DNA from 2 places in the Streptomonospora salina genome. Region 2 is predicted to be linked to the other one. Evidence: riboswitches for the same ligand, from Rfam matches in the RefSeq annotation. Region 2 holds a riboswitch; the other holds the start of a gene.
What was found. A riboswitch is a leader RNA that binds a small molecule or an ion and turns the genes downstream of it on or off. The one in region 2 is predicted to bind glycine.
Positions count from the first base shown of each region.

Region 1 (14,494 bases), 3.4 Mb from region 2:
CATACCACGGGGTCTGGGGGTGGCCCCGATGAAGGCCGTAGTCATGGCCGGAGGGGAAGGAACCCGCCTCCGCCCGATGACCGCCAACCAGCCCAAGCCACTCCTGCCCGTCGTCAACCGGCCGATCATGGAGCACGTCCTGCGGCTGCTCAACCGGCACGGCTTCGACGACACCGTCGTGACCGTCCAGTTCCTGGCCACGCTGATCCGCAACTACTTCGGCGACGGCGAAGAACTCGGCATGAACCTCCACTATGTCGCCGAGGAGGTGCCCCTGGGCACAGCCGGAAGCGTCAAGAACGCCGAGGAGTACCTGCGCGGCGAGCCGTTCATCGTGATCTCCGGTGACGCGCTGACCGACATCGACCTGACCGACATGGTGCGTTTCCACCGCGAGAACGGCGCCAAGGTCACCATCGGGCTCAAGCGGGTCGAGAATCCGCTGGAGTTCGGCATCATCATCGTCGACGAACAGGGGCGGGTCCAGCGCTTCCTGGAGAAGCCCACCTGGGGGCAGGTCTTTTCCGACACCGTCAACACCGGTATCTACATCATGGAGCCCGAGGTCCTCGACGAGGTCGCCGAGGGCGAAGTGGTCGACTGGTCGGGCGACGTGTTCCCCAAACTGCTCAAGGACGGCGAGCCCATCTACGGGTATATCGCCGACGGCTACTGGGAGGACGTCGGTACCCACGAGAGCTACCTGCGCGCCCAGGCCGACGTGCTCTCCGGCAAGGTCGACGTCGAGATCGACGGCTTCGAGGTCTCGCCCGGGGTCTGGATGGCCGAAGGCGCCGAAGTCGATTCCGAGGCCGTGCTCAAGGGTCCGCTCTACATCGGCGACTACGCCAAGGTCGAGGCCGGAGCCGAGCTGCGCGAGTTCAGCGTCCTGGGCAGCAACGCCGTGGTGCGCTCGGAGGCGTTCCTGCACCGCGCCGTGGTGCACGCCAACGTCTACATCGGTGCCAGCACCAACCTGCGCGGCTGCGTCATCGGCAAGAACACCGACGTGATGTCGCGCGCCCGCGTGGAGGAGGGGGCGATCGTCGGCGAAGAGTGCGTCGTCGAGTCCGAGGCCTATCTCTCCAACGAGGTCAAGGTCTACCCCTTCAAGACCATCGAGGCCGGCGCGGTCGTCAACAGCAACGTCATCTGGGAGTCGCGCGGCCAGCGCTCCCTGTTCGGTCAACGCGGGGTCTCCGGGCTGATCAACGTCGAGATCACGCCCGAGCTCGCGGTGCGGCTGGCCAGCGCGTTCGCCACCACGCTGAAGAAGGGCTCGGTGGTGACCACCTCGCGCGACGTCTCCCGGGCGGCGCGCGCCCTCAAGCGGGCGGTCATCAGCGCACTCACCGCCAGCGCCATCGACGTGCGCGACCTGGAGGTGGTGCCGCTTCCGGCGGCCCGCTTCCACACCTCCCAGGGCGGCGTCGCCGGCGGCATCAGCCTGCGCACGTCGCCCGGCGACCCCCAGTCGGTGGACATCATGTTCTTCGACGAGCGCGGCGCCGACCTGTCCCCGGCGGCGCAGCGCAAGCTGGAGCGGGTGTTCGCCCGCGCGGAGTACCGCCGCGCGTTCCCCGGCGAGATCGCCGAGCTGTCCTTCCCGTCGCGCGGGGTGGAGAACTACGCCCACGAACTGTTGCGCACCGTGGACACCTCGGGGATCGGCGAGGCCGGGCTGAAGGTGGTGGTCGACTGCGCCGGCGGCACGGGATCGCTCATCCTGCCCTCGCTGCTGGGCCGGATCGGGGTCGAGGTCCTCACCGTCAACAACAAGCTCGACGAGGACTCGCCCACCGACACGCTCGCCAAGCAGATGCGCGACCTGCAGCACCTGGGCGAGCTGGTCTCCTCGTCGCGCGCCGATTTCGGGGTGCGCTTCGACCCGGTGGCCGAGCGCCTGTCGGTCGTCGACGAGACCGGCCGGGTGGTCGACAACGAGCGCGCGCTGCTGGTGATACTGGATCTGATCGCCGCCGAGCGCCAGGGCGGCCGGATCGCCCTGCCGGTGACCACCACGCGGGTGGCGGGCCAGGTCGCCGGTTACCACGGGGCCCGGGTGCAGTGGACCCCCACGGCCGTCGACGAACTCGCCAAGGCCGCCCAGGCCGAGGACATCGTGTTCGCCTCCGACGGCCGCGGCGGCTACGTGGTACCCGAGTTCTCCCGCACCAGCGACGGCATCGCCGCGTTCGTGCGGCTGCTGGGCCTGGTCGCGCGCACCCGCATGTCCTTCAGCGAGATCGACCGGCGCATCCCGCAGTCCCACCTGCTGCGCCGCTCGGTGCCCACCCCGTGGGCGGTCAAGGGCAGCGTGATGCGGGCGGTGGTCGAGGCCGCCGAAGGCCGCGAGGTCGACACCACCGACGGTGTGCGCGTGGTCGAACCCAACGGCGCCTGGGCGCTGATCCTGCCCGACACCTCCGAGGCGGTCACCCACCTCTGGTCCGAGGGTCCCGACTCCGACACCGCCCAGCGGCTGGTGGAGGAGTGGGCCCGGGTGGTCGAGCAGGCCGAAGGCTGACCCGCCGGATACGCACGGCCCGCGCGGGCCCGCGGGCGGGCGGCCAAATCCGGCCGCCCGCCCGCGGGCCCCGCCGCACGGCACCGCCGCCTGTGCGGCGCCGATATGGTTTAGAGTCGGGTGTTCCCCACCGGCAGGCCTCCCCGAGCACGGCCGGATTCGAGAGGGAACGCGGAGCTGTTCACGATCAGAGCACGGCAGGGGAGGACCCCATGTGAGAATCCGAGGTGAGCCGGGGAACACAGCACCGGCCCGTCCCGTTTCCCGAGTGGGTGCGCGAGCCGTCCCCACCCATGTACGAACGACCACCAGCCGATCAAGCACCGCCCCGTGCGGTAGGAGGCCGAGCCGACCCATGTCGAGCGTTTACTGCACGCAGTGCGGTCACGCCGTTGCGGATGATGCCCGTTTCTGCTCCAACTGCGGTTCCCCCATCCGGACGGCCGAGCAGGATGCCGCCCCGGGATCCGGCGGCAACCGCGACTCCGTCGGCGAGACCACCTCCACCATCTCCATCGCCGGCATCCAGGCGCTGGAGGCCGAAGCCGAGGGTGAGGACCTGCCCGGCGAGCCCACCAACGTCGACGCCCTGCCCCCGGGCACGGCGCTGCTGGTGGTCAAGCGGGGCCCCAACGCCGGCAGCCGGTTCCTCCTCGACAGCGATGTCACGACCGTGGGCCGCCACCCCAACAGCGACATCTTCCTCGACGACGTCACCGTCTCCCGGCGCCACGTGGAGTTCTTCCGGCGCGGAAACGGGTTCGGCGTCCGCGACGTCGGCAGCCTCAACGGCACCTACGTCAACCGCGAACGTATAGACGAGGCCGAGATCGGCGGCGGCGACGAAGTGCAGATCGGCAAGTTCCGGCTGGTGCTGTTGACCAAGCCGCGCCGCTGAGCGGCGCGGTCCGCTCCGACCGCGCCGACCAGGTTTGCCCGCCCCCCGCACCGGAGAACCTTTAGGGAAGACCGCCACCGATGGCGCGATCGGGGACATCGCGGTCATGTCGTCGGATGCGGCGTCGGGGAGGGGTGCCGGAGTCCGGTCCGGGCGTCGGCGTCTGGGACCTGCCTCGGAGGCCTGTCGGCGTGGCGGTGTACCGTGAAGAAGACGGAGCAGAGCACACCTTGGCGAGTGCCCCCTCCGGCACGACGAGTCGTGGGACGGAGCCGCAGTGAAGTACATGGAGGTTGTCGGCGTCCGAGTCGAGATGCCCTCGAACCAGCCGATCGTCCTGCTCAAGGAAACCGACGGCGAACAGTACCTGCCGATCTGGATCGGCGCGGTCGAGGCGACCGCGATCGCCCTCGCCCAGCAGGGCGTGACGCCCGCTCGTCCGCTTACCCACGATCTCTTCCGCGACGTGCTCGAAGCGCTGGACGCCGACCTGACGACGGTCAACATCACCGCGCTCAGCGACGGCATCTTCTACGCCGAACTGGTCTTCTCCAACGGCGTCGAAGTCAGCGCCCGGCCCTCCGACTCCATCGCGCTGGCGCTGCGCACCGGCGCGCCCATCTACGCCCATGAGGACGTGGTGGAGGAAGCCGGGGTGCCCATACCCGACGAGCAGGAGGACGAGGTCGAGAAGTTCCGGGAGTTCCTCGACCAGATCTCGCCCGAGGACTTCGGCCGCACCACCTGAAGCCGGCCGCCCGGCCACCGCGCGGCGGCGTCCGGGCGGGCCAAGGTGCGGTCAACATCGTCCCACGATCGCCCCGGCACGCAGCTGCCGCGGTCGCGCAGCGGGCATTCCCGCAGCGTGGAACCGATGCTCGCGCGCGCGGTCGGCACCTTCCCCGAAGGGCCGCATTGGCGCTACGAACCCAAATGGGACGGTTATCGCGCCATCGCCGAGCGCGACGGCGGGGTGCACCTGACCTCGCGCTCGGGCCGGCCGCTCGCCCCCGCCTTTCCCGACGTCGCCGCCGCCGTGGAGGCGGTCCTGCCCCCGGGCACCGCCGTCGACGGCGAGATCGTGCGCTGGTCGACCGAGGGCCGCCTCGACTTCTCCGCGCTGCAGCGCCGTGGCCGCGCCTCGGCGGCGGCCCGGCGGGCGGCCGGCACCGAGCCCTGCCACTACATCGCCTTCGACCTGCTGCGCGCCGACGGCGCCGAGCTGGCCGACCGGCCGCTGGACGAACGCCGCCGGTTCCTGGAGGAGCTGATGCTGCGCGTGAGCGAACCGGCCGTCATGCTCGGCTGGCAGACCGGCGCGCCCGACGTCGCCCGGCAGTGGTTCGAGCAGATGCGGCGCGTGGGTGTGGAGGGCCTGGTCGCCAAAGACGGCCGCGGCCGCTACCGGCCGGGCCGCCGCGACTGGCTGAAGTACAAGCACCGGGTCACGACCGAAGCGATCGTGGGCGGGGTGATCGGCGAGCCCGGCGATCCCCGCGAACTCGTCGTGGGCCGGCGCGACTCCCAGACGGGGGCGTTGCGCGTGGCCGGGCGTACCGGCGAGATCGCCCCCGCGCACCGGGGGGAACTGGCGGCACTCCTGCGCCCGTCCGGTGGCGATCACCCCTGGCCCCGGCGGCTGCCCGCGCGGTGGGGCTCGGCCCGCGGGGACTACGCGCGGGTGGTACCGGAGGTCGTCGTGGAGATCGCGCCGGACGCGGCCGCCTCGGCGGGGCGCTGGCGCCACGCCGTGGGCTACGTGCGCTGCCGCAGCGATCTCGCGCCCGCCGACGTGCCCACCGACCTGTCCGTCGAGGGCTGAGATGGCGCCCGGGCGCCGGCGCCGGGGGAGCCCGGCGGCGCCCGCCGTCCGGCTGCGCCGCCGGTCACGCCGAGTGCGCCGCGGCCTCGGCACGGGCTCGCTCGACCGCCTCCGCCAGCTGCCGGCGATCCATCTTCGACCGGCCCGGGACGTCCAGCTCGGAGGCCAGGCGCGCGAGGTCGCGTTTGGACAGCTCGGCGACCGGCGCTTGGCGCGGCTCGGGCGGCGCAGCGCCGGAGTCCCGGCCGCGGCCGCCGCCCCCGGAACCCGATCCCGGTCCCGAGCGGCCGCCCGCGCCCGAGCGGCCGCCCGCGCCCGAGCGGCGCCGCCCGGAGCCCGGTCCCCCGCCCCGGGCGGCGTTCTCGTCGCCGCTGCGCAGGCTGGCGCGCAGCGCCTCGGTCAGCTCCACGACGTTGGTCTCCTCCGGCGCCCCCTCCTCGGCGTAGCGCACCCGCTCGCCCGCGCTCTTGGCGCGGATCAGCTCGTCGATGCGCTCCTGGTAGTCGTCGGTGTAGTCGGCGGGCCGCCACTCGTCGGCCATCGCGCCGATCAGCTGCTCGGCCAGCTCCAGATCGCGGTCGCCCAGCTCGGCGCCGGGGATCGCGGGCAGGGTCTCCGCGGGGTCGCGGACCTCGTCGGCCCACCACAGCGTGCTCAGTGTCAGGACCCCCTGCTGCGGGCCCACTACCGCCAAGTGCTGGCGCTCCCGCATCACCAGCCTGGTCAGTCCCAGGCGCCCCGACCGCTCCAGGGCACGGCACAGCAGCCGGTAGGGCTTGGCCGATCCCGCGGAGTCGGGAGCGACGTAGTAAGCGGAGTCGTACCACAGCGCCTCGACGTCGCCGGCCGGTACGAACGCGCCGATCTCCAGCGACCGGGACCGCCCTGGCGCGATCTCCTCCAGCTCGGCGGGCTCGACGATGACGTACTCGTCCGAGCCCGACTCGTCGGCCCTGGCGCCGCGCACGATCTCGGAGGAGTCCACCTCCGTTCCGGTGCGCTCGTTGATCCGCCGGTAGCGGATCCGGTCGGAGGTACCGCGCTGGAACTGGTGGAAGCGCGTTCCGTGGCGCTCGCGGGCGGTGAACAGCCGCACCGGCAGGCTCACCAGCCCGAAACTCAACGTCCCTTTCCACACCGGAGAGGCCATCGGCGTGCCTCCTTCCCCCGACCTATCTCCCATAGTGCCCCTTTGCAGGTAAAACGCCGCAGACTGCGGGTAAAGACACACACGAACGGGGGAGCGCGGTGACCGAGCAGGCACCGGGATGGCGGGTGGGCGGGCGCCGGGTCCGCATCCACAAGCCCGACAAGGAGCTGTTCGAGCCGGGCGGGGTCACCAAACGCGAACTCGCCGAGTACTACCGCACCGTCGCCGGGCCGATGGTGCGCCATCTGCGCGGGCGGCCGCTGGCCGTGCAGCGCTACCCGCACGGGATCGGCGACCCCCAAGGCGGTTTCTACGTCAAGAACCGGCCTTCGCACGCGCCCGCCTGGGCCGGGGCGGTCGGCGTACCCGCCGACGGCGGGGCCCGGCGCGAGATGCTCGTCTGCGACGACGCCGCCACCCTGGTGTGGCTGGCCGACCAGGCCGCCGTCACGCTGCACCCGTGGCTGAGTCGGGCGCCCCGCGTGGACACCCCCGACCGGCTGGTCATCGACCTGGATCCGCCCGGCGACGACTTCGCCGCGGTGCGCCGGGCGGCCCACGACGTCCGGGAGGTGCTGGAGAGCCTGGGGCTGGCGGCCTACCCGATGACGACCGGGTCGCGCGGGGTGCACGTGGTGGCGCCCATCCGGCCCGAGATCCGCGCCGGCCAGGCCCGCGACTTCGCCCGTGTGATCGCCGAGCTGGCCGCCCGCCGGCGGCCCGACGAGCTCACCACTGCGCTGCGCAAACAGCGCAGGGGAGGGCGGCTCTTCCTGGACTACCTGCGCAACGGCTACGCCCAGCTGGCGGTGGCGCCCTACTCGGTGCGGGCGCTGCCGAGCGCCCCCGTGGCGACCCCGATGACCTGGGACGAACTGGAGCACATCGACTCGGCCCGGCACTGGACCGTGCGCACCTTCGCCGGGCGCGCCGACACCGACCCCTGGCGCGGCATCGGGCGCCGCGCCCGCTCGCCCCGCCGGGCCATCGACCGGTTGTAGGCCGCGCTGTGCGAGCGCCCGCCGGTGGGCGGCCCTTACCCGTCGCCGAGGACGTGCTCGCGAAGGAACGCGTTGGCGAACTTGCCGGCGGGGTCGAACCGGCGGGCCAGGGCCGCGAAATCGGGCAGGCGGCTGTAGCGCTCGCGCAGCGCCGCGGGCGGGACGGTGAACAGCTTGCCCCAGTGGGGCACGGCGCCGAAGGGGGCCAGCCGCTCCTCGATGAGCTCCAGCACCGGAAGTACCGCGGCGGTGTCGGGAACCAGGGTGAAGTGGAAGGCCGCGGTGTCCTGGCGGTAGCTGGGGCTCAGCCACTGCTCGTCGGCGGCGACGGTACGGATCTCGTTGATCTGCACGACGCGGGCGATGCGCTCGCGCAGCGGTTCCAGCGCCCGTAGCGCCGCCACGGCCGCATGGCGCGGCAGCAGGTACTCCGCCTGCAGTTCCGCGCCGGCGCTGCTGGGCGGCGACCCCGGGCGGAAGTGCGGCAGGCGCTCCGACCACGGGCCCGCCGCCCCCAGCTGCTCGGTGCAGTGCTGGGCGGCCATCCCGGGAACGGGGTGGCGCGGCCCGTCGGCCGGCCGCGCGCCGAAGAAACCGGACGCGGCGTCCTCGTGGAGCGTGTCCCCGACGCGGTGCTTGACCCACACCTGGTCGATCACGGGTTCGCGCCAGGCGGTGAACAGGCTGACGCTGTAGGCGGCGCCGGTGATCGCGTCGAAGCCGTCCTCCAGCGCCTCCAGCGGCAGGTCGTCATAGACCCGTTGGGCGACGTCGAAGGTGGGTGCGGTGCGCAGCGTCATCGACGTCACCACGCCCAGCGCGCCCAGGGCGACCACCATGCCGTCGAAGTCGGTGCCGTGCTCGGCCCGGCTGAGGGCCACCAGGTCGCCTTCGGCCGTGACCAGCTCCAGCCCTTCCACGGCGGTGGCGAGGCTGCCGTTGGCGTCGCCGGAGCCGTGGGTGGCGGTGGCGCACGAGCCCGCCACCGAGATGTGGGGGAGCGATCCCAGATTGTGCAGGGAGCGGCCGCGCTCGTGGAGCCATTGGGCCAGCTCGGCGTAGCGCACGCCCGCACCCGCCTGCACCGTTCCGGCGGCGGTGTCCAGCTCCATGGTGCGCGGCAGGTGCGCCAGCGAGACCAGCGCGCCGGGGGTGTCGGCGACGGCGTTGAAGGAGTGCCCGCTGCCGAGGGCGCGCGCCCGCTCGGCGCGGGCGATGACCGCCTGCAGTTCGGCGACGGTGGAGGGGTGGTGGAGGCGTTCGGCGGTGAAGCCGATGTTGCCCGCCCAGTTCGTGGTGCGCCGGTTCACCTTCGGCCCCTTCCCAGGGGTGGATGGATCGGACGGTCGGGGCCGCCCGCGGTAGGCAGCCACCACAGATACCAGACGCGGCCGCCGGCGCCGCCGTGCGGGACCGGGCGGGCGGGTTCGGGCCGCGGCCCGGATGGATGGGCGGCCCGGCGTGTCGGTCGGTCCCGCGCGTCGCCCGCGGCCGCGTACCCGGAGCGTGTTCAGTACGCCGCGGGGGCGGAGTTCCGGTTCCGGCGCAGGTCACGGTCGCACGGAAGTCGCTCGCGGGCCCGGAGGGGCGTATGCTTGCGGATGGACGGCATGAGGGTGCGGCGGCGATGGAACAGGTTCCGCGACGCGCCGAAGGGTGTCGTTGACGCTGTCCGTGCGACCGGCTTACCTTCATTGTCGAAGGAACCCGCGGCGCACCCTTCATGCCCCCTGTCAAACCGCCGTGGGCCGAGGAGCCGGAGGTTCGGCGTGGCGGTTACTAGCGGTGAGCAGCAAACCTCCGCTCTCGGGCATACAGCGATACGGCGAGCTGGGGAGCAGGGCCTGCTGTGCGAAGAGGACGTGGTGGCGCTGCCTATGGACGTCGGTTATCGCGGTCCCACGGCGTGTGCGGCCGCTGACATCACCTATCGGCAACTCGACTACTGGGCCCGCACCGGCCTGGTGAACCCCAGCGTGCAGTCCGCCGACGGCCGGCCCGCGCTGTACGACTCCCGCGACGTCCTGCTCCTCAAGGTCGTCAAGCGCCTGCTCGACACCGGCATCTCCCTGCAGCAGATCCGCCCGGCCGTGGACCACCTGCGCTACCGCGGGACCGCCGACCTCGCCCAGATCACCCTGATGAGCGACGGAGTCAGTGTCTACGAGTGCACCTCGCCCGACGAGGTGGTCGACCTCATGCAAGGCGGTCAGGGGGTGTTCGGTATCGCGCTGGGACGCGTCTGGCGCGAACTGGAGAGCGCCCTGGGCGAGGTGCCCGGCGAGGACCTGGAAGGCTCGCTGAGCCCGCAGGCCCCGCCCGCCGACGAGCTGGCGCGGCGCCGCCGCGAACGCAAGACCGGCTGAACCGCCCGCCCGCCCGGGCCCCGCGGCCCCGAACGCGCCCTCCGCCTGATCGGCACGCGTCCATCCGCGCGTGCCGACCCCCGCCGCGCGCCGGGGGTGTGACACGTGTCCGGTCGCGGCCACTCCACGTCGGCGCCGCGATCCAGTAGCGTCGGGACGTGCGGGGAGGCGATGCGGCGCCCGCAGGAGTGCCCCCCGCCGCCGACGGTCCGCAAGTGCCGTAGATAATGGGCCACCCACAACTGAACACCGGAGTCGACACCACATCCGGCCGTCGATACCACGCGGGAGAGACCCCCACAGCGGGGCGCCGACGGGGCAACACTCCCCAGTAACCTCTCAGGCACCAAGGACCGCGTGGAGGAGGCCACTCTGGAGCGGTAGGCGAGACGTGCCGCCTCGGCCCACGGGCCGTGAGCGACAGAGGGGGAGACCAGACAGGAGCAGCCGCATAGCGGCACAGCGACCAGGAGGTCTCCATGACGGAGCAGCCAATCCGTGAACGAGGGCCGGACGTCGGCGCCGCGGCCGCCCGCGGATTCGCCGATCGCCACATCGGACCGGACCCGGCCCAGCTCACCCAGATGCTCAAGACGGTGGGCCATGGCAGTACGGCCGATCTGATGACCGCGGCTTTGCCCGAGTCGATCCTCACCGGCCCCGGACAGCCGGCCCCGTTGGAGCTGCCCGAGGCGGCCGGCGAGACGGAGGCGCTGGCCGAGCTGCGGGAACTGGCCGACCGCAATCGGGTACTGACCTCGATGATCGGCCAGGGATACTACGACACCGTCACCCCGCCGGTCATCCGGCGCAACATCCTGGAGAACCCGGCCTGGTACACGGCCTACACGCCCTACCAGCCCGAGATCTCCCAGGGGCGCCTGGAAGCCCTGCTGAACTTCCAGACGATGGTCTCGGATCTGACGGGACTGGACGTCACGGGCGCCTCGCTGCTGGACGAGGCCACGGCCGCCGCCGAGTCGATGACGCTGGCGCGCCGCGCCACGCGCGGCAAGGGCGACGTGTTCATCGTCGATTCCGACGTGTTCCCGCAGACCCTGTCGGTGCTGCGCACCCGGGCCGAGCCGCTGGGCATCGACGTGGTGGTGGCCGACCTCTCCCAAGGGCTGCCCGACGCCGACGCCTTCGGCGTGCTCATCCAGTACCCGGCCGGCAGCGGCGCGGTGCGCGATCCGCGCCCCGTCATCGCCGAGGCCCACGAGCGCGGTGCGCAGGCGGTGGTCGCCGCCGACATCCTCGCGCTGACCCTGCTGCGCAGCCCCGGTGAGATGGGTGCCGACATCGCGGTGGGCTCCACCCAGCGCTTCGGCGTGCCCATGGGATTCGGCGGGCCGCACGCCGGCTACATGGCGCTGCGCGAAGGACTCCAGCGCCAGTTGCCCGGACGCCTGGTGGGCGTCTCGGTCGACAACGCCGGCAAGCCCGCCTACCGGCTGGCGCTGCAGACCCGCGAGCAGCACATCCGCCGGGAGAAGGCCACCAGCAACATCTGCACCGCCCAGGTGCTGCTGGCCGTGATGGCATCGATGTACGCCGTCTACCACGGCCCTCAGGGGCTGCGGGCCATCGCCGAGCGGGTGCACGGGCACACCGTCGACCTCGCCGAGCGGTTGCGCAACGCCGGCCTCGGCGTCGCCGACGACCGGTTCTTCGACACGCTGCGCGTGCGGGTGCCCGGCGCCGCGACCGCGGTCGTCGGGGCGGCGGCCGAGCGCGGCATCAACCTGCTCGCTGCCGACTCCGACACCGTGGGCATCAGCTGCGACGAGGTCACCACCGCCGCCCACCTGGAGCAGATCGTGGCGGCCTGCACCGGCGCCCCCACCTCGGGCAGCGCCCACGGCGCCGCCGACGCCGGCGACCGGGGCCGGGACTCGGCCGCGCTGCCGCAGGACCTGCGCCGCGGCGTGGACTACCTGACCCACCCCGTCTTCTCCTCCCACCGCAGCGAGACGTCGCTGCTGCGCTACATGCGCCGGCTCTCCGACAAGGACCTGGCGCTGGACCGCAGCATGATTCCGCTGGGCTCGTGCACGATGAAGCTCAACGCCACCGCCGAGATGGAATCGGTGACCTGGCCGGAGTTCGCCGCGCTGCACCCCTTCGCGCCCCTGGACCAGGCGGCGGGCAGCGTGCGCATCGTGCGCGACCTGGAGCGCTGGCTGGCCGAGATCACCGGCTACGACGCGGTGTCGCTGCAGCCCAACGCCGGGTCCCAGGGCGAGCTGGCCGGGCTGCTGGCGATCCGCGGCTACCACCGCGGGCGCGGCGAGACCGGCCGCGACGTCTGCCTGATCCCCAGTTCCGCCCACGGCACCAACGCCGCGAGCGCGATCATGGCCGGTATGCGTGTCAAGGTCGTGGCCTGCGACGACGGCGGAAACATCGACATGGCGGACCTGCGGGACAAGACGGCCCGGCACGCCGGCGACCTGGCCGCGATCATGGTGACCTACCCCTCCACGCACGGCGTCTACGAGGACACCATCACCCAGGTGTGCAGCCTGGTGCACGAGGCAGGCGGGCAGGTCTACGTCGACGGCGCAAACCTGAACGCGCTGCTGGGGTGGGCCAAGCCCGGCGCGTTCGGCGCCGACGTCAGCCACCTCAACCTGCACAAGACCTTCTGCATCCCCCACGGCGGCGGCGGTCCGGGTGTGGGTCCGGTAGCGGCGCGCTCCCACCTGGCCGCCTACCTGCCCAACCACCCCAGCCAGCCCGAGGCCGGCCCCTACACCGGCGTGGGCCCCGTCTCGTCGGCGCCTTTCGGCTCCGCCGGGATCCTGCAGATCTCGTGGGCCTACATCCGGATGATGGGCCAGGACGGGCTGCGCTCGGCCACCGAGTCGGCCGTGCTCACCGCCAACTACGTCGCCAAGCGGCTGGAGCCCTACTACCCGGTGCTCTACACCGGCCAGGGCGGTCTGGTGGCCCACGAGTGCATCATCGACATCCGCGGCCTGCAGAAGAGCACGGGCATCAGCAACGAGGACGTCTCCAAGCGGCTGATCGACTACGGGTTCCACGCGCCCACCATGTCGTTCCCGGTCGCCGGGACGCTGATGGTCGAGCCGACCGAGAGCGAGGACCTGGCCGAGCTGGACCGGTTCGTCGACGCGATGATCGCCATCCGCGGCGAGATCGACCGGGTCGCCGACGGATCCCTGCCCCCCGAGGACAACCCGCTGAAGAACGCGCCGCACACCGCTGAGGCGCTGACCGTCCAGGAGTGGGAGCGCCCCTACTCCCGCCACGAAGGCGCGTTCCCGGTGCCGGAACTGCGCTACGACAAGTACTGGTCGCCGGTGGGCCGGATCGATCAGGCTTACGGTGACCGCAACCTGGTCTGCGCCTGCCCGCCGCCGGAGGCGTTCGAAGCCTAGGGCCGCCGGGTCCGCGCCGCCCGGGCGGCGCGGACCCCGCACACGCGGCGGGCGGCCGCCGGTTCCGCAGCGCGGATGCGGGCCGGCGGCCGCTGTCGTGCGCACCGGGAGCCCGAACACCCCAAGAAATCTACATCGTAAAGGAGGTGGTGGCGGGTCCCGCATCCCGGAACAGGCGCCCGCCGACAGCCGGATCCGGCCGATGCGGCCGCGCCTGCCCGCCGGGTTCCCGCCGACGGGCTAGGGTCCGAACGAGACGTCGGGGCGGTCGGTCGCCGCCCTGCACCGCCCCGCCCCCCCCGCGTGGAAAGTACGCCTGAGATGACAGCGTCCGCCGGATCCTCCGCACACGCCTCCGGAGACGAGCCGGAGCTCGCGAGCCTGCTGGAGCAGGCGCGCGACCTCGCCGAGAACGGCCACCTCGACCGCGCAGCCCAGGTCTACGAACGCGTGGTGGAGGGCGGATCGCCGCGCTACCTCCCGCGGGCCGCCCTCGGGCTGGCCGTCGTCCGCCACGACATGGGCGACGTCGCGGCGGCGCACGCGGCCGCGCGCACCGCGATCGCCACCGGCCACCCCGAATTCGCGCCGCGCGCCGCTTACCACCTGGCCCTGTCCCTGGAATCCGCCGGCGAAGACGACCGGGCCCGCGAGGCCTGGAACGAGGTCATGGACTCGGGCAACAACCGCTACCGGCCGGCCGCCCACTACGGGCTGGCGCGCCTGGCCGAAGAGCGCGGCGACACCCGGGCCGCCGAAGAGCACTGGGAGCAGGTGCTGCAGAGCGGCTCGGCGGAGGTCGCACCCGAGGCCGCACACGACTACGCGGCCCGGCTGCTGGCCCAGGGCCGCCCCGACGCCGCCGCCGATGTCGTCGACCGCGGCCTGGAGGCCGGCGAGCACGCCGGACTGCGGCTGCTGCTGGGCGCCGTGCACGTCGAGTACGCGATCAGCGCGTTCGGCGCCGTCGTCGGCGAGGCGGAGGCCGAAGCCGGCACGGAGGCCGATGCGGCCACGGCGGTCTCCGGGCCCGCGGTGGCGCCCGAGGTCGCCGGCGGCGCCGTCGAGCTGCTGGCCCGCCTGCTCGCGGTGCGCGGCGACGGCGAGACCGCCGAGCGGGTGTGGGCCGACGGGTTGGCCCACCGCGACCCCGCCACCGCCGGCGAGGTCCGCGCCCGGTTGCGCCGCGGTTTCCTGGCGCCCGAACCCGGACCGGCCTCCGACGACCGGGCCCCGGAGCAGGACGAGGGCGCCGACTGGTGGGAGCCCTACGTCGAGGCGGCCGCCGCGCAGAACAGCGCCCCCATGCTCACCGGAGAGCTGTTC
Region 1 covers NZ_JACHLY010000001.1:194,297-208,790, reverse strand. The annotation lists gene HNR25_RS00915 (mannose-1-phosphate guanyltransferase) at 29-2,527, shown strand; gene HNR25_RS00910 (double zinc ribbon and FHA domain-containing protein) at 2,883-3,425, shown strand; gene HNR25_RS00905 (bifunctional nuclease family protein) at 3,703-4,173, shown strand; gene HNR25_RS00900 (ATP-dependent DNA ligase) at 4,300-5,247, shown strand; gene ku (non-homologous end joining protein Ku) at 5,312-6,397, opposite strand; gene ligD (non-homologous end-joining DNA ligase) at 6,496-7,398, shown strand; gene HNR25_RS00885 (FAD-binding protein) at 7,434-8,708, opposite strand; gene HNR25_RS00880 (MerR family transcriptional regulator) at 9,264-9,764, shown strand; glycine riboswitch at 10,040-10,130, shown strand; gene gcvP (aminomethyl-transferring glycine dehydrogenase) at 10,244-13,168, shown strand; gene HNR25_RS00870 (tetratricopeptide repeat protein) at 13,490-14,494, shown strand, end outside.
Region 1: it holds a riboswitch for glycine, as region 2 does, so the genes downstream of both, gcvP (aminomethyl-transferring glycine dehydrogenase) here and gcvT (glycine cleavage system aminomethyltransferase GcvT) in region 2, are expected to answer to the same signal.

Region 2 (14,494 bases):
CAGCAACTCGGCCAGCAGCTGGGCGCAGGCGCGGGCGTCACCCAGCGCGGTGTGCTGGCCGGTGGGCCAGTGCCCGCTGAGGGTGTGGCAGGCCCGCGGCAGCGAATAGCGGGGAAGGTCGACCTGCGACCGCAGCGCCAGCAGTGTGCACAGCCCCGGGAGCCCGCCCGGCAACCCTGCCGGCAGCAGCTCCGAGGCCAGGAAGCGGCCTTCGAAGTCGAGTTTGTGGCCCACCAGCACCGCGCCGGAGAACAACCCCCGCAGCACGCCCACCAGCTCGGCGGCCTTGGGCGCGCCGACGACGTCGCTGGCGCCGATGCCGTGGAACTCCTGGCCGCTGATGGCGCGGCCCGGGTCGACCAGCGTGCTGAACTCGCGCAGCAGGGTTCCGTCGCCGCGCATGCGCACCACCGCGATCTCGCAGATCCGGGCGCCCTCGCCGGGGTAGAGACCGGTGGTCTCCACGTCCACAACGGCGTACTCAAGCTCGCGTGCGCTGCGGGCGGAGCTCCGGCGGCGGGTCACAGACCCCATCCGGACCATCCGCCCCGCGTCGGGTTCGGCGTCCAGCACTTCGTCCAGCCCCCGTCCGATCGTCATCGCGGCACCTCCCGCGGGCCGACACTACGACACGCGGGGAAGAGCGACGCCCCCGGAGACGTTGAACCACCGGCCGCTCCCCCGCGTCCCTGCGGGCGCGCCCCGAAGACCCGAGCTTCCCCTGACCGAGGAGTTCCCATGCCCCGAAATCCGCAGCCGCACTACGTCCCGCTGGTCGAAGTGGTCCGATCGGGATTCGGCGAGGGGGTGCACTTCGGCACGGCCGTGGGGCTGACGCGCCAGGGTGAGATCGGCTACACGCGGGGCGACGTCCGCGCACCCATGCTGCCGCGCTCCTCGGCCAAGCCGTTCCAGGCGGCGGCCGCGCTGCGCGCCGGAGCCCGGCTCGAACCCGCCCAGACCGCGCTCGCCGCCGGCAGCCACAGCGGCGAACCCCACCACGTCAAAACCGTGGTGGGCATGCTGGCCGACGCCGGGCTGGACACCGATGCGCTGCGCTGTCCCGCCGACTGGCCGCTGGACGGCGGCGAACGCGACCGGCTGCTGCGGGCCGGCGGCGCCCCCACCCGGCTGCTGATGAACTGCTCCGGCAAACACGCCGCCATGCTCGCCGCCTGCGTCGCCGGCGGATGGAGCACCGGCGACTACCTCGAACCCGGCCACCCGGTGCAGGAGCTGGTGCGCCAGGTGATCGAAGAGGCGTGCGGCGAGCGCGTCGCCCACACCGCCGTGGACGGGTGCGGAGCGCCGCAACTGGCCGTCTCCCTGGCCGGGCTGGCGCGCGGGCTGCGGGCCATGGCGTTCGCGCCGGACTCCTCTCCCGAGGCCCGGGTGCTGGACGCCATGCGGGAGTTCCCCGCGAACGTCGCCGGGGAGGGCCGGATCGACACCCTGCTGATGCGGCGGCTGCCGGGCGCGGCCGCCAAGATGGGCGCCGAAGGGGTCCTGGCCGTGACCGCACCCACCGGCGAGGCCGCGGCGGTCAAGCTGAGCGACGGCGACCCCTGGTTCCGGGCCCGCACCATGGCGGTCCTCGACGCACTGGAGGCCGCCGGCGCCGACGTCGACGCGGTACGCGACCTCGCCGAATCGGAAATCCGCGGCGGTGACGAACCGGTGGGGCGCCTCCGGTCGGTGTGACCGCCGCCCCGGCGGCGCGGGAACCGGCGCCGCACGCGGAATCGGGGCGCTTCGGGCCGCGTTGTCACCGTGCGGGACCGCGCCCGCGGCCCCGCACGGGACACGTTCGACGAAGGGCGGCAGATGGGCGAGATCGGCGACGTCGCGATCGCCGGGGCGGGAATGGCCGGGCTGCACACGGCCGAGTCCCTGCGCGAATCCGGGTTCGAAGGCCGCATCACGATGATCGGTGAGGAGCGGCACCGGCCCTACTCGCGCCCGCCGCTGTCGAAAGAGTTCCTCACCGGCAAGGGCGGGCCCGCCGGCGTGGACCTGCGCGAGGAGTCCGCGTTCGAGGCTCTGGACCTCGACCTGCGGCTGGGGCGGCGGGCACGGCTGCTGCGCCCGCACGAACGCGCCGTCGAGCTCGACGACGGCTCCGCGGTGACCGCCGACCGCGTGGTCGTGGCCACCGGATCCCGCGCACGCCGCCCCTCGACGGCACTGTCCGGAGTCCACGTGCTGCGCACCGTCGACGACGCCGAAGCGGTGCGCGACGCGTTCGCCACCGCCGAACGCGTCGTGGTCGTGGGAGCCGGATTCATCGGCGCCGAAGTCGCCGCAAGTGCACGCACCGCCGGGCTGGACGTCGTACTGGTCGAGGCCGCCGCCACCCCGCTGACCCGCGTGGTCGACCCGCGCGTCGGCGGCGTGTTCACCGAGCTGCACCGGGACCAGGGCGTCGACGTCCGGCTGGGCGTGGGAGTGGCCGGGTTCGAGGGCGACGGGCACGTCGAGCGCGTCCGGCTCGGCGACGGCACGGCGATCGAGACGCCGCTGGTGGTAGCGGGTCTGGGCGCGGTTCCCGAAACGGGCTGGCTGGAGGGGTCGGGCGTGGATCTCGCCGCCGACACCGGCGGGGTGCTCTGCGACGAGTACTGCCGCACCGCGGTTCCCGGCGTGTACGCGGCGGGCGACGTCGCGGCCTGGCCGTACCGGCGCTACGGCGGCCTGATGCGCTTGGAGCACTGGACGAACGCCGGCGAGCAGGCGGCCGCCGCGGTGGCCAACCTCCTTGCGGGCGACGGCGCGGGAACCCCGTACACACCGGTCCCCTACTTCTGGTCCGACCAGTACGGGATGAAGATCCAGCTGCTGGGGCAGGCGGCACCCGCCGACACCGCCGAGATCGTGCACGGATCGGCCGAGGACCGCAAATTCGTGGCGTTCCTCGGCCGGGCCGGGATGCTGGTGGGCGTGCTGGGGCTGCGCTCCACCCCGAAGGTGATGCGCTACCGCCGCCTGCTGAGCGAGCCCACCACGTGGCAGGACGCGATGGCCGCGGTCAGCCCTCGACCGTGATCGCCTGCTTGGGGCACATGCGGGCGGCCTCGGTGACCTCGGCCCGCAGGTCTTCGGGGGGCTCCTCCTGCAGGACGTTGAGGAAGTCGTCTTCGTCCACCTCGAAGACCTCCGGCACGACGCCCATGCACACCGCGTTGCTCTCGCACTGGTCGAAGTCGACGCTCACCCGCATGGTTCTCCTCGCTCTGCGCTCGCTGCCCGCTGATTCGCACCCGAGCCTAACGCCGGGCGCGGCGGGCGTTCGCGCGCACGGGCCCGCCGCACCCGGCCGGCCGCGGTCTCAGGTGCGGGCGAAGGCGTCGGTCGCTTCGATGAGGTGGTGCAGGATGCCGGGCTCGCTGAAGGCGTGGCCGGCGTCGTCGACCAGGTGGAACTGCGCCTCCGGCCAGGCGCGGCCGAGGTCGAAGGCGGTCTTGGCGGGTGTGCACACGTCGTAGCGCCCCTGCACGATCACGCCGGGGATGCCGCGCAGGCGGCCGGCGTTGTTGACGAGTTGGCCCGGAGTGAAGAACCCGCCGTGGGCGAAGTAGTGGTTCTCGATACGGGCGAACGCCAGCGCGTAGTCGGCTTCGGCGTGGTGGGCCCGGATCTCTTCGTTCGGCAGCAGCGTGATCGTCGAACCCTCCCACGTGCTCCACGCGCGGGCGGCGGCCAACCGCTCCTCGGGGTCGGGCGAGTTCAGCCGGCGCGCGTAGGCCCCGATGAGGTCGTCGCGCTCGTCCTCGGGGATGGGCGCCAGGTAGTTCTCCCACAGGTCGGGGAAGAGGTAGGAGGCGCCGCTCTGGTAGAACCACAGCAGCTCTTCGTTGCGCAGGGTGAAGATGCCGCGCAGCACGAGTTCGCTGACCCGGCGGGGGTGCTCCTGGGCGTAGGCCAGCGCCAGGGCGCTGCCCCACGAGCCGCCGAAGACCTGCCACCTGTCGACTCCGGCCATGACCCGCAGCCGCTCGATGTCCTCCAGCAGCGACCAGGTCGTGTTGGTGTCGAGATCGACGTCCGCGCCGCTGGCGTGGGGGGTGCTGCGGCCGCAGTTGCGCTGGTCGAACAGCAGCACCCGGTAGCGCTCGGGATCGAACAGCCGCCGGTGGTCGGGGCTGCACCCGGCCCCCGGTCCTCCGTGCAGGAACACCGCCGGTTTGCCCGCCGGGTTCCCGCACAGTTCCCAGTAGATCCGGTGTCCGTCGCCCACGTCGAGCATGCCGGAGTCGTAGGGTTCGATGGACGGATACAGCGTGCGCATGGGTGAGGCGTCCTTCGTCGCAGATGTGGCCGCGTCAATCCTAGAACCGGGAGCGTCGGCCGCGGAGCCGTTCCCCGCCGCCTCCGGGCGCGCCGCCGTGCGCCGGAACCGCCCGCAGTCCCGGGATCGGGCGAACCCGCACCGCCGGCGCCCCCGATTCCCTCCTGGGCACGGCAGCACGTCCGCGGCCCGGTATGCGGGGGCGGCCGGGCTCGGCGGCGCCCGTTCCGGGCGGCACCGCTCCGGGGCCGCACCCGCCGCATTGCGGAAGTGATCAGGGTCACATCCCCCGCATGGCCCGGGACGTGCCCCGCCGCCGGATCGGCGCCGGTGTCCGCGCGCGCAGCGCCGCGCACCGGCGCCGGAGGCGTGCGCGGGCACGTGTCGCGTTAGTGTTTCCGTGGGTCGCAGGGGAAACGGAAGAGGGACACAGAGGCATGCCCAACACGAACGACACACGCGTCGCCAGCTACCAGCCGCTGATCGCGCCCAAGGACCTCCTCGCCGAGCTCCCGATGGGGCCCGAGCGCGCGGCCCTGGTCGAGGACGCCCGCTCCGAGGTCACGCGGGTGCTCGACGGAACCGACGACCGCCTGCTGGTCATCGCGGGGCCCTGCTCGGTGCACGACCCCGAGGCCGCGCTGGACTACGCCCAGCGGCTGAAGGAACTGATCCCCTCGGTCGGCGACGACCTGTGCGTGGTGATGCGCGTCTACTTCGAGAAGCCGCGTACGACGCTGGGCTGGAAAGGCCTGATCAACGACCCGGGCCTGGACGAGAGCTACGACGTGCACCGCGGCCTGCGCACCGCCCGCAAGCTGCTGCTGGACATCGGCTCCATCGGCGTCGCGGCCGGTACCGAATTCCTCGACCCCATCACACCGCAGTACATCGCCGACGCGGTCGCCTGGGGCGCCATCGGCGCCCGTACCACCGAGAGCCAGGTGCACCGCCAGCTCGGCAGCGGCCTGAGCATGCCGGTGGGCTTCAAGAACAGCACCGACGGCGACGTCCAGGCGGCCGTGGACGCCTGCGGCGCCTCGGCGGCTTCGCACACGTTCTTCGGCGTCGACCCCGCCGGCGCGGGGTCGGTCGTCGTCACCGAGGGCAACCCCGACTGCCACGTCATCCTGCGCGGGGGCCGGCCCGGCCCGAACTACGACGCCGCGAGTGTGTCTTCGGCGCTGGACACGGTCGAGGCGTCCGGGCTCCCGCGGCGGCTGATGATCGACGCCAGCCACGCCAACAGCGGCAAAGACCACACCCGCCAGCCCGGGGTCGCCGAAGCGATCGCCGCCCAGGTGGCCGAGGGCCAGCGCGGCATCGTCGGCGTGATGCTGGAGAGCTTCATCGAGGACGGCGCCCAGAAGCTGGGCGACCCCGCCGACCTGACCTACGGACGCTCCATCACCGACTCGTGCATGGACTGGGCCACCACCGCGGACGTGCTGGGCGGGCTGGCCGAGGCGGTGCGCAAGCGCCGCTCGGCCTGAGCCCCGCTCCGCAGGACCGCCGCGTCCGGGCGGCGCCGCCTGTCCCGGGATCCGCCGGGCCCTGCCGCGGCCTCCCGCAGCACCGGCCGGACCGGTCAGCGGGGCTCCGGCCGGCGCCCCGCCACCGGTCGGGCCGTCCCCGGTTCCGCTGTTGCGCCCCGCGTCGACTCCGTCCCGCGTTCGCGCTGGTCGGCACGCTGACCGGGGCGCTTCGCGTGCCCTTAACTGTTCGTCCGAAAGGGGCGCTGTTAGCCTGGAACCGGTCGTTGAATCCGTACGGGAGAGAGTCCGTGCAGCCGGCACGGGCCGCCGAAGGAGCAATTCCTCCCCAGTGAACCTCTCAGGCGCGACGGACCGTACGGTCGAGACCACTCTGGAAAGCAGGGGCGTTCGGTCCCTCGCCGAAGGTGCAAGCCGCGTCCGCGCGGCGAAGCTCTCAGGCATCATGACAGAGGGGGAGGATGGCAACGCCTGTGACGAAACGACGTCCATCCTCTCGGGAGTGAGAATGACTGCGCCGGACCAGGGATCGGCACTGCGAACGACACCGCTGCACGCCGTCCACGAACAGGCCGGGGCCACCCTGGTCGATTTCGCCGGGTGGGAGATGCCGCTGCGCTACAGCGGCGAGCGCGCCGAGCACGCGGCGGTGCGCGAGACCGCGGGACTCTTCGACCTGTCCCACATGGGGGAGATCACCGTCAGCGGGCCGCAGGCCGCCGACATGCTGGACTACTCCTTGGCGGGGCACCTGTCCAAGGTCACGCCGGGCCGCGCCCGCTACACCATGATCACCGACGCCGACGGCGGCGTCCTCGACGACCTGATCGTCTACCGGTTGGCCGAGGACGAGTACATGGTGGTGGCCAACGCCGCCAACGCCGAGACCGTCGTGACCGCGCTCAGCGAGCGCGCGGCGGGCTTCGCCTGCCTGGTCGAGGACCGCTCCCCGGACTACGCCCTGGTCGCCGTGCAGGGGCCGGCCGCCGCCGACATCCTCGCCCCCCTCACCGACGCCGACCTGAGCACCATCAGGTACTTCGCGGGCTACTCCTACGACGTCGCCGGGCACCCGGCGCTGCTGGCCCGCACCGGCTACACCGGCGAGGACGGCTTCGAGATCTTCCTCACGCCCGGTGACGCCGCGCCCGACGTGTGGGCGGCCCTGCTGGAGTCCGGCGAGCCGCACGGCCTCGTCCCCGCCGGGCTGTCGGCACGCGACACGCTGCGGCTGGAAGCCGGTATGCCCCTCTACGGCAACGAACTCGGCACGGGGACCACCCCCTTCGACGCCAATCTGGGCCGCGTCGTCAAACTGGACAAGCCGGGTGATTTCGTGGGCCGGGACGCGCTGCAGCGTGTCGCGGACTCCGGCCCGCGGCGCCGCCTGGTCGGCCTGGTGGCCCGCGGCCGCCGTCCGCTGCGCAAGGACAACCCCGTCCTGCTCGACGGCGAACCCGTGGGCACGGTCACCAGCGGGGCTCCCTCGCCCACCCTGGGCACGCCCGTCGCCATGGCCTACATCGACAGCGGGGCCGACCCGTCCGCCGGCGAGACCACGGTGGACGTGCGCGGCCGCGCCGAGGCCGTCGACGTCGTCGACCTGCCCTTCTACCAGCGGGACCGCTGAGCTTCAGCGGGCCGAAACCGCGCACACCGCGTGCGGGGCCGCAGGCCGAGGCGGCAGAATTCGGCGAAAGCCCGACCGCCGGCGGTCCACGCGCCGACCGGGCCGGACGGCCCTGCGCGCACGGCGCCGCGCCATACCCGGACAACGACGACCTCCTGGAGAGTTGAATTGAGCGTTCCCGCAGAGCTGAACTACACGAGCGAGCACGAGTGGGTGGCGATCAACGACGGTGTCGCCACGATCGGCATCACCGCCTTCGCCGCCGAAGCGCTCGGCGACATCGTCTACGTCGAGCCGCCGGAGACGGGCGCCACCGTCGCCCCCGGCGAGACCTGCGGGGAGGTGGAGTCCACCAAGTCCGTCAGCGACCTGTACGCGCCGGTCAACGGCGAGGTCGTCGACGTCAACCAGGCGGCGGTGGACAATCCCGAGGTCATCGGGACCGATCCCTACGGCCAAGGGTGGCTCTTCAAGGTGGAGGTCGCCGAAGAACCGTCCGACCTGCTCTCTCCGGAGCAGTACACGCAGTTGACCGAAGGCGAAGGTTGATCACATGCCCTCTCAGCGGAATCTGCTCGATCAGTCCCTCGACCAGCTCGATCCCGAGGTGGCCGCAGCCGTCGACGCCGAGCTCGGCCGGCAGCGCGACACCCTGGAGATGATCGCCTCGGAGAACTTCGCTCCGCAGGCGGTGCTGGAGGCCCAGGGCACGGTCCTCACCAACAAGTACGCCGAGGGCTACCCCGGCAAGCGCTACTACGGCGGCTGCGAGCACGTCGACGTGATCGAGCAGCTCGCGATCGACCGGGCCAAGGAACTGTTCGGCGCCGAGCACGCCAACGTCCAGCCGCACTCGGGCGCCCAGGCCAACACGGCGGTGTACTTCTCACTGCTCAAGCCGGGCGACACCATCCTGGGCCTGGACCTGGCCCACGGCGGGCACCTGACCCACGGCATGAAGCTGAACTACTCCGGCAAGATCCTCAACGCGGTCGCCTACCACGTCCGCCCCGAGGACGGCACCGTCGACTACGACGAGGTCGAGGCGCTGGCCAAGGAGCACCGGCCGAAGATGATCGTCGCCGGGTGGTCGGCCTACCCGCGCGAGCTCGACTTCGAGCGCTTCCGCCGGATCGCCGACGAGATCGACGCGCTGTTCATGGTGGACATGGCGCACTTCGCCGGTCTGGTGGCCGCCGGGCTGCACCCCAGCCCGATGCCGCACGCCGACGTGGTGACCACCACCACGCACAAGACCCTCGGCGGTCCGCGCGGCGGACTCATCCTGAGCAAGGAGGAGTTCGGCAAGAAGATCAACTCCGCCGTCTTCCCCGGTATGCAGGGCGGGCCGCTGGAGCACGTGATCGCGGGCAAGGCCGTCGCGTTGAAGATGGCCGCCGGCGACGACTTCGCCGACCGGCAGCGCCGCACCGTCTCCGGCGCGAAGATCCTGGCCGAGCGGCTCATGCGCCAGGACGCGGTGGACAACGGCGTCCGGGTGCTCAGCGGCGGAACCGACGTCCACCTCGTACTCGTCGACCTGGTGAACTGCCGGCTCAACGGCAAGGAAGCCGAGGACCGGCTGCACGAGATCGGCATCACCGTCAACCGCAACGCCGTGCCCGACGACCCGCGGCCGCCCATGGTGACCTCGGGCCTGCGGGTCGGCACCCCCGCGCTGGCCACGCGCGGGTTCGGCGACGAGGACTTCGCCGAGGTCTCCGACGTCATCGCCGAGGCGCTCAAGCCCGAGTACGACGCCGCCGCGCTGCACAGCCGCGTGGAGGCACTGGTGCGCAAGCACCCGCTCTACCCGGAGCTGTAGGGGGGCGCAGCCTGCCCTCCTGGTGCGGCCGGGGCGCGTCGGCGTTGCGTCCCGGCCGTGCCGAACACCACTATCGTTCCTGCGCCCGCAAGGAGGGCAGGACCATGGCAATCAGCGTTTTCGACCTGTTCACCATCGGTATCGGGCCGTCGAGTTCGCACACCGTCGGACCGATGCGGGCCGCCCGCCGGTTCGCCGACGGGCTGGACGCGTCCGGGCTGGTGGAGCACACCGCCGCGGTGCGCGTCGAGCTCTACGGCTCGCTCGCGCTGACCGGCAAGGGCCACGGCAGCGACCGCGCCGTCGTCCTCGGCCTGCTCGGCCGGACGCCCGAGGACGTCGACATCGACGCGGCACCGGCACTGGTGGCGGACGTGCGCTCCCGGCACCGGCTGGCGCTGGGCGGCGGGCGGCACGAGGCGGTGTTCGATCCCGACACCGACCTGGAGTTCCGCCGCACCGAGACGCTGCCGGGCCATCCCAACGGGATGCGTTTCGTCGCCGCGGACTCCGGCGGCGGCGAGTTCCGGGCGCACACCTACTACTCGGTGGGCGGCGGCTTCGTCGTCGACGACGAAGCGGTGGGCGCCGACAGGATCACGGCCGACGACACCGACCAGCCCTACCCCTTCGCCAGCGCCGCCGAGCTGCTGCAGATCTGCCGCGAGACGGGGATGTCCATCAGCGCGGTCATGCTCGCCAACGAGCGGGCGTTCGGCCGCTCCGACGCCGCGATCCGCGAAGGGCTACTGGAGATCTGGCGCGCCATGCGCGCGTGCGTGCGCCGGGGCGTCACCACCGAGGGCACCCTGCCCGGCGGTCTGAAGGTCACCCGGCGGGCGCCGCGCCTGTACCGCCAGCTCGGCGGCCACTGCGAGGCCGCGGGCCTGTCCGGGCCCGACCACAGCGACCCGGGCGACCCGATGCGCGGCACCGACTGGATCACGCTCTACGCCCTGGCGGTCAACGAGGAGAACGCCGCCGGCGGCCGCGTGGTCACCGCCCCCACCAACGGCGCGGCCGGCATCATCCCGGCGGTGCTGCACTACTACGCGCACTTCACCCCGGGCGCCGACGACGAGGGCGCGGTCCGGTTCCTGCTCGCGGCGGGGGCGGTGGGCATCCTCTACAAGCACAACGCCTCGATCTCCGGCGCCGAGGTCGGCTGCCAGGGCGAGGTCGGCTCGGCGTCGTCGATGGCCGCGGCGGGCCTCGCCGAGGCCTGGGGCGCCACCCCGGCCCAGATCGAGAACGCCGCCGAAATCGCCATGGAGCACAACCTCGGCCTGACCTGCGACCCCATCGGCGGGCTCGTTCAGGTCCCGTGCATCGAGCGCAACGCCCTGGCGTCGATCAAGGCGATCAGCGCGGCCCGCATCGCCGTCCGCGGCGACGGCAGCCACTTCGTCTCCCTCGACAAAGCCATCCAGACCATGCGCGACACCGGCCGCGACATGATGGACAAGTACAAGGAGACCAGCAGGGGCGGCCTGGCGGTCAACGTCATCGAGTGCTGAGGCCGCAGCGGGGAGTCGGCCGGCCACGCTCGGCGGCCTGGCTGCTCCGCGGCGTGCGGCGTGGTATACCGGGGCCGCGATCGATACGCGTGCCGGCGTGCCGGGTGCGGCGGCGGATTGGCAGGGTGCCACGGTGCAGCACGGCGGACTCGGGTTGAACGCGGACCCCCACGGACCTTTCCACGGCCCGCTCGCCCACGCCTACGCGTGCGGCGCGCACATCCAGGTCGCCGGCGGCGGCGAGTGGAACAATCCGGTCGGCTGCGCCTGCTGCGGACCCGAGCAGAAGCGGGCCGGACTGTACGAGGACTGGGGAATCGGTTCTCCCGACGACTGGCGGCGGCAGACCGAGTCGCTGATCGGCGACCGGGACAGCAACTTCGCCGCGAGTGTCCTGCTGGAGCTGCGCCGGGTGTCGTCACAGGCGGTCGGACAACCGATCGACCCGGGGGTCTGGCGCGACGGCATCGCCCACATGTGCTGGCAGCACGGGATCGACGAAGCCTCCTACCGGCAGTGGGTGGACCTGGCCCGGCTGATCCTGAGCTACGAGGAGCGCTTCACGGCCGACGGCCTGCTGCCGCCCGGCGCGATCGTCCCCTCGATCAAGGCCTGGGATTTCGGCCGGGGCGCGAACATGGCGCGGTGGGGCGTGCAATGCGGCTACTCGGACATGCACACGTCGCAGACGTATGCGGTGCACGCGAGCGAGCAGGCCCGCCGGCACTACGCCACATGGGCGGAGTTCTCCGCGAGCTACATCCTGGGCCGGTGCCTGCACTTCGACAACGGCGAGTTCGGCCACTGGTACACGACGCCGCTCGACGTGCACCACCTGATGATGTCGCACCCGCAGAGCCCGTGGCTGCACGTTCCTTTCCGCGGCTGACCCGGGCCCGCCGGACGCCGCGGAACCGGTCGCCCAGCCGGGTGCGACGACCCGTGATTCGACGGATGCGCCGCGTGACGTACGTGGTGGAAGCTCGGGGCCCTAGCGAAAGGAGCCCCCGATGCGTCTTTTGACCCCCGTGCTGTCCGGGCTGGTGCTGGCCGCCCTCGTCCTGGCGCCGGCTTCGGCCCACGCCCAGGAGCGCACTCCCGTGCTGTTCGTCCACGGCTACGGCGGCGACGCCGGCAACTGGGACTCGATGGTCGCCGACTTCGTCGCCGACGGCTGGCCGGCCGCGGACCTGCATCCGATCAGCTACGACTACAACGCCTCCAACGTCGAGACCGCCCAGCTCATCGCCGACGAGGCGGACGCCCTCCGCGCCGAGTCGGGAGCCTCCGAAGTGGACATCGTCGCCCATTCCATGGGGTCGCTGTCCTCCCGCTGGTACCTGAAGTTCCTCGGCGGCGACGCACACGTCGGCGACTGGGTCTCACTGGCCGGGCCCAACGAGGGCTCCTCGGTGGAACTGCCGTGCGTGCAGACCGAGCCGTCGTGCCAGGAAGTGGTCGAAGGATCGTCCTTCCTGACGCAGCTCAACTCCGGCGACCCCACCCCCGGTGACGTCTCTTACACCACGTTCCGCTCCCTGTGCGACCTCATCGTCCGCCCCTCCTACAACGTCACCATCACGGGCGCCGACAACCGCTACGCCGGTTGCGTGGGCCATACCTCATTCGTGACCGACGACGACGTGTCCGACGAGGTCCGCGCGGTCCTGAGCTGAGGCGCCGAGCCTGCTCGGACTCAACGGATCTGCGCATCCGGCAGCGGTCCTGCCTCCGGGAATGCCCGGGGCAGGACACAACGCTGAGCAGGCGGCCCGGCCGCCGGCCTGCGGACCGGGCCACCGCGCCGCCTAGAGCCGCCCCGCCTTCACCAGCCCCAGCAGCGCGGTCCATGCGGGCCGGGCGAACGTCAGGTGCGCGGCGGCGGCGTGCGCGGAGTCGCGGACGGCGACGCCGGTTCGGGGATCGTTCGCGACTTCGACGCAGTTCTCCCGGAAGGAGTAGCTCGACTTCCGGAACCGGGCTGTGGAAGGGGTGAGGCCGGCGTGCGCACGTTCGTCGCCGGCGGGGCCGCGGCCGCTTGCGGCTAAGCGGTGCGCCCGGGCTTGGGTGGGGAGGTCCATAGCATCGGCGTTCCCGCCGATGCGGCGCCGGGAACCAGTTACCCGCAGGTAAAAGGAAGTCTTCCCCGGCCCCGCCTCCCCCGAAGGTTGCCTACATCCCGCCGGCGGCCCGCTCGCCGCTCGCCCTGCCCGAAGGGTGCGCCCACGGACGGCGCCGCCACCGGACACCCGATGTTTTTGGAAATAATCCTTCCTGATCTGTTGACGGGGCAGCACGAGAACTCTTAGGTTTCTTGACACTTCACGTGCGGATCCGATCACTCAGGGCGAATCCGTCGGAATACCCCCGGATTCCCGCCCATTCCCCGCTCACGGACGCACGGACACTGGAAGGAGCCCCCCTCGTGAACGCTCCCCGACCTCCCCGGCACACCCGCCGTAGCGGCCGCCCCGCCGGCCCCTTCGCCCGCTTCCCGCGGCTCTCCGCGACCCTGGCGGGCGCCGCCGCACTGGCCACGCTCGGCGTCGCCGCGGCCGCCGCTCCCGCCCTGCTCGACGGCCCCGCCCCCGCCTCAGCCGCCCCCGCCGCGGCGGCAGAAGGCCAGTGGCTCACCGGGTACTGGCACAACTTCGACAACGGCTCTACCACGCTGCCGATCAGCGAGGTCCCCTCCGCCTACAACATGATCGCGGTGGCCTTCGCGGGCAACGCCTCCTCCCCCGGCGGCATCACCTTCGACGTCGCCGAAGGAGAGCTGGACGGATACACCGACCGGCAGTTCAAGGACGACGTGGCCGCGGTCCAGGCCGAGGGCCGGAAGGTCGTCCTGTCCGTCGGGGGCCAGAACGGCCACGTCGACGTCACCGACGCCGCCGAAGCCGCCAACTTCGCCGACTCCGCCTACGCACTGATGCAGGAGTACGGGTTCGACGGCATCGACATCGACCTCGAACACGGCATGAACGCCCATTACATGGAAGAGGCGCTGCGGTCGCTGCGGGCCGACGCCGGCTCCGATCTCATCATCACGATGGCGCCGCAGACCATCGACTTCCAGGCGCCCAGCTTCGCCTATTACCAACTCGCAGAGAACATCGGCGACATCCTGACCATCGTCAACATGCAGTACTACAACTCCGGGACCATGCTGGGCTGCGACGACCAGGTCCACGCGCAGGGCACGGTCGACTTCCTGACCGCCCAGGCCTGCATCCAGGTGGAGCTGGGGCTGCGCCCCGACCAGGTGGGACTGGGGCTGCCCGCCACCCCCGACGCCGCGGGCGGCGGCCACCAGCCGGCCGGCGACGTCGTCCGCGCCCTGAACTGCCTCGAAGAGGGGCGCGACTGCGGCTCCTTCGCCCCAGCGAGCCCTACGGGCCGATGGGCGGCGCGATGACGTGGTCGATCAACTGGGACGCAACGAACGGCTACGCCTTCGCCGACACGGTCGGCGCCCGGCTGGGGACCGGTTGATCCGCACAGCGGCCACAGCCGACCGGCCGCATCGCGCGCCGCCGCGGACAGCGCGGGCGTAGCGTTCGCAACCGTCCCTCCAGGCGGCGGCCCGGCCGCGGCATACCCCCACCGCGGCCGGACCCCCACCGCGGCCGGACCGCCGCCGCTCCCGGCGGTCGCGTCCCCGGCCGGCGGCTACGCGCCGACGTCGCGGTGTGCGCCGTAGGGGACCGGGTCGCACGCCGGGGGCTCGCCCCCGACGGGCAG
Region 2 covers NZ_JACHLY010000001.1:3,631,001-3,645,494, reverse strand. The annotation lists gene HNR25_RS16510 (3'-5' exonuclease) at 1-600, opposite strand, end outside; gene HNR25_RS16505 (asparaginase) at 739-1,701, shown strand; gene HNR25_RS16500 (NAD(P)/FAD-dependent oxidoreductase) at 1,825-3,042, shown strand; gene HNR25_RS16495 (ferredoxin) at 3,026-3,217, opposite strand; gene pip (prolyl aminopeptidase) at 3,326-4,285, opposite strand; gene HNR25_RS16485 (3-deoxy-7-phosphoheptulonate synthase) at 4,723-5,778, shown strand; glycine riboswitch at 6,142-6,240, shown strand; gene gcvT (glycine cleavage system aminomethyltransferase GcvT) at 6,287-7,408, shown strand; gene gcvH (glycine cleavage system protein GcvH) at 7,577-7,957, shown strand; gene glyA (serine hydroxymethyltransferase) at 7,962-9,233, shown strand; gene HNR25_RS16465 (L-serine ammonia-lyase) at 9,338-10,750, shown strand; gene HNR25_RS16460 (DUF1266 domain-containing protein) at 10,884-11,639, shown strand; gene HNR25_RS16455 (esterase/lipase family protein) at 11,761-12,426, shown strand; gene HNR25_RS26865 (DUF397 domain-containing protein) at 12,559-12,831, opposite strand; partial or broken gene HNR25_RS16445 (chitinase) at 13,263-14,245, shown strand.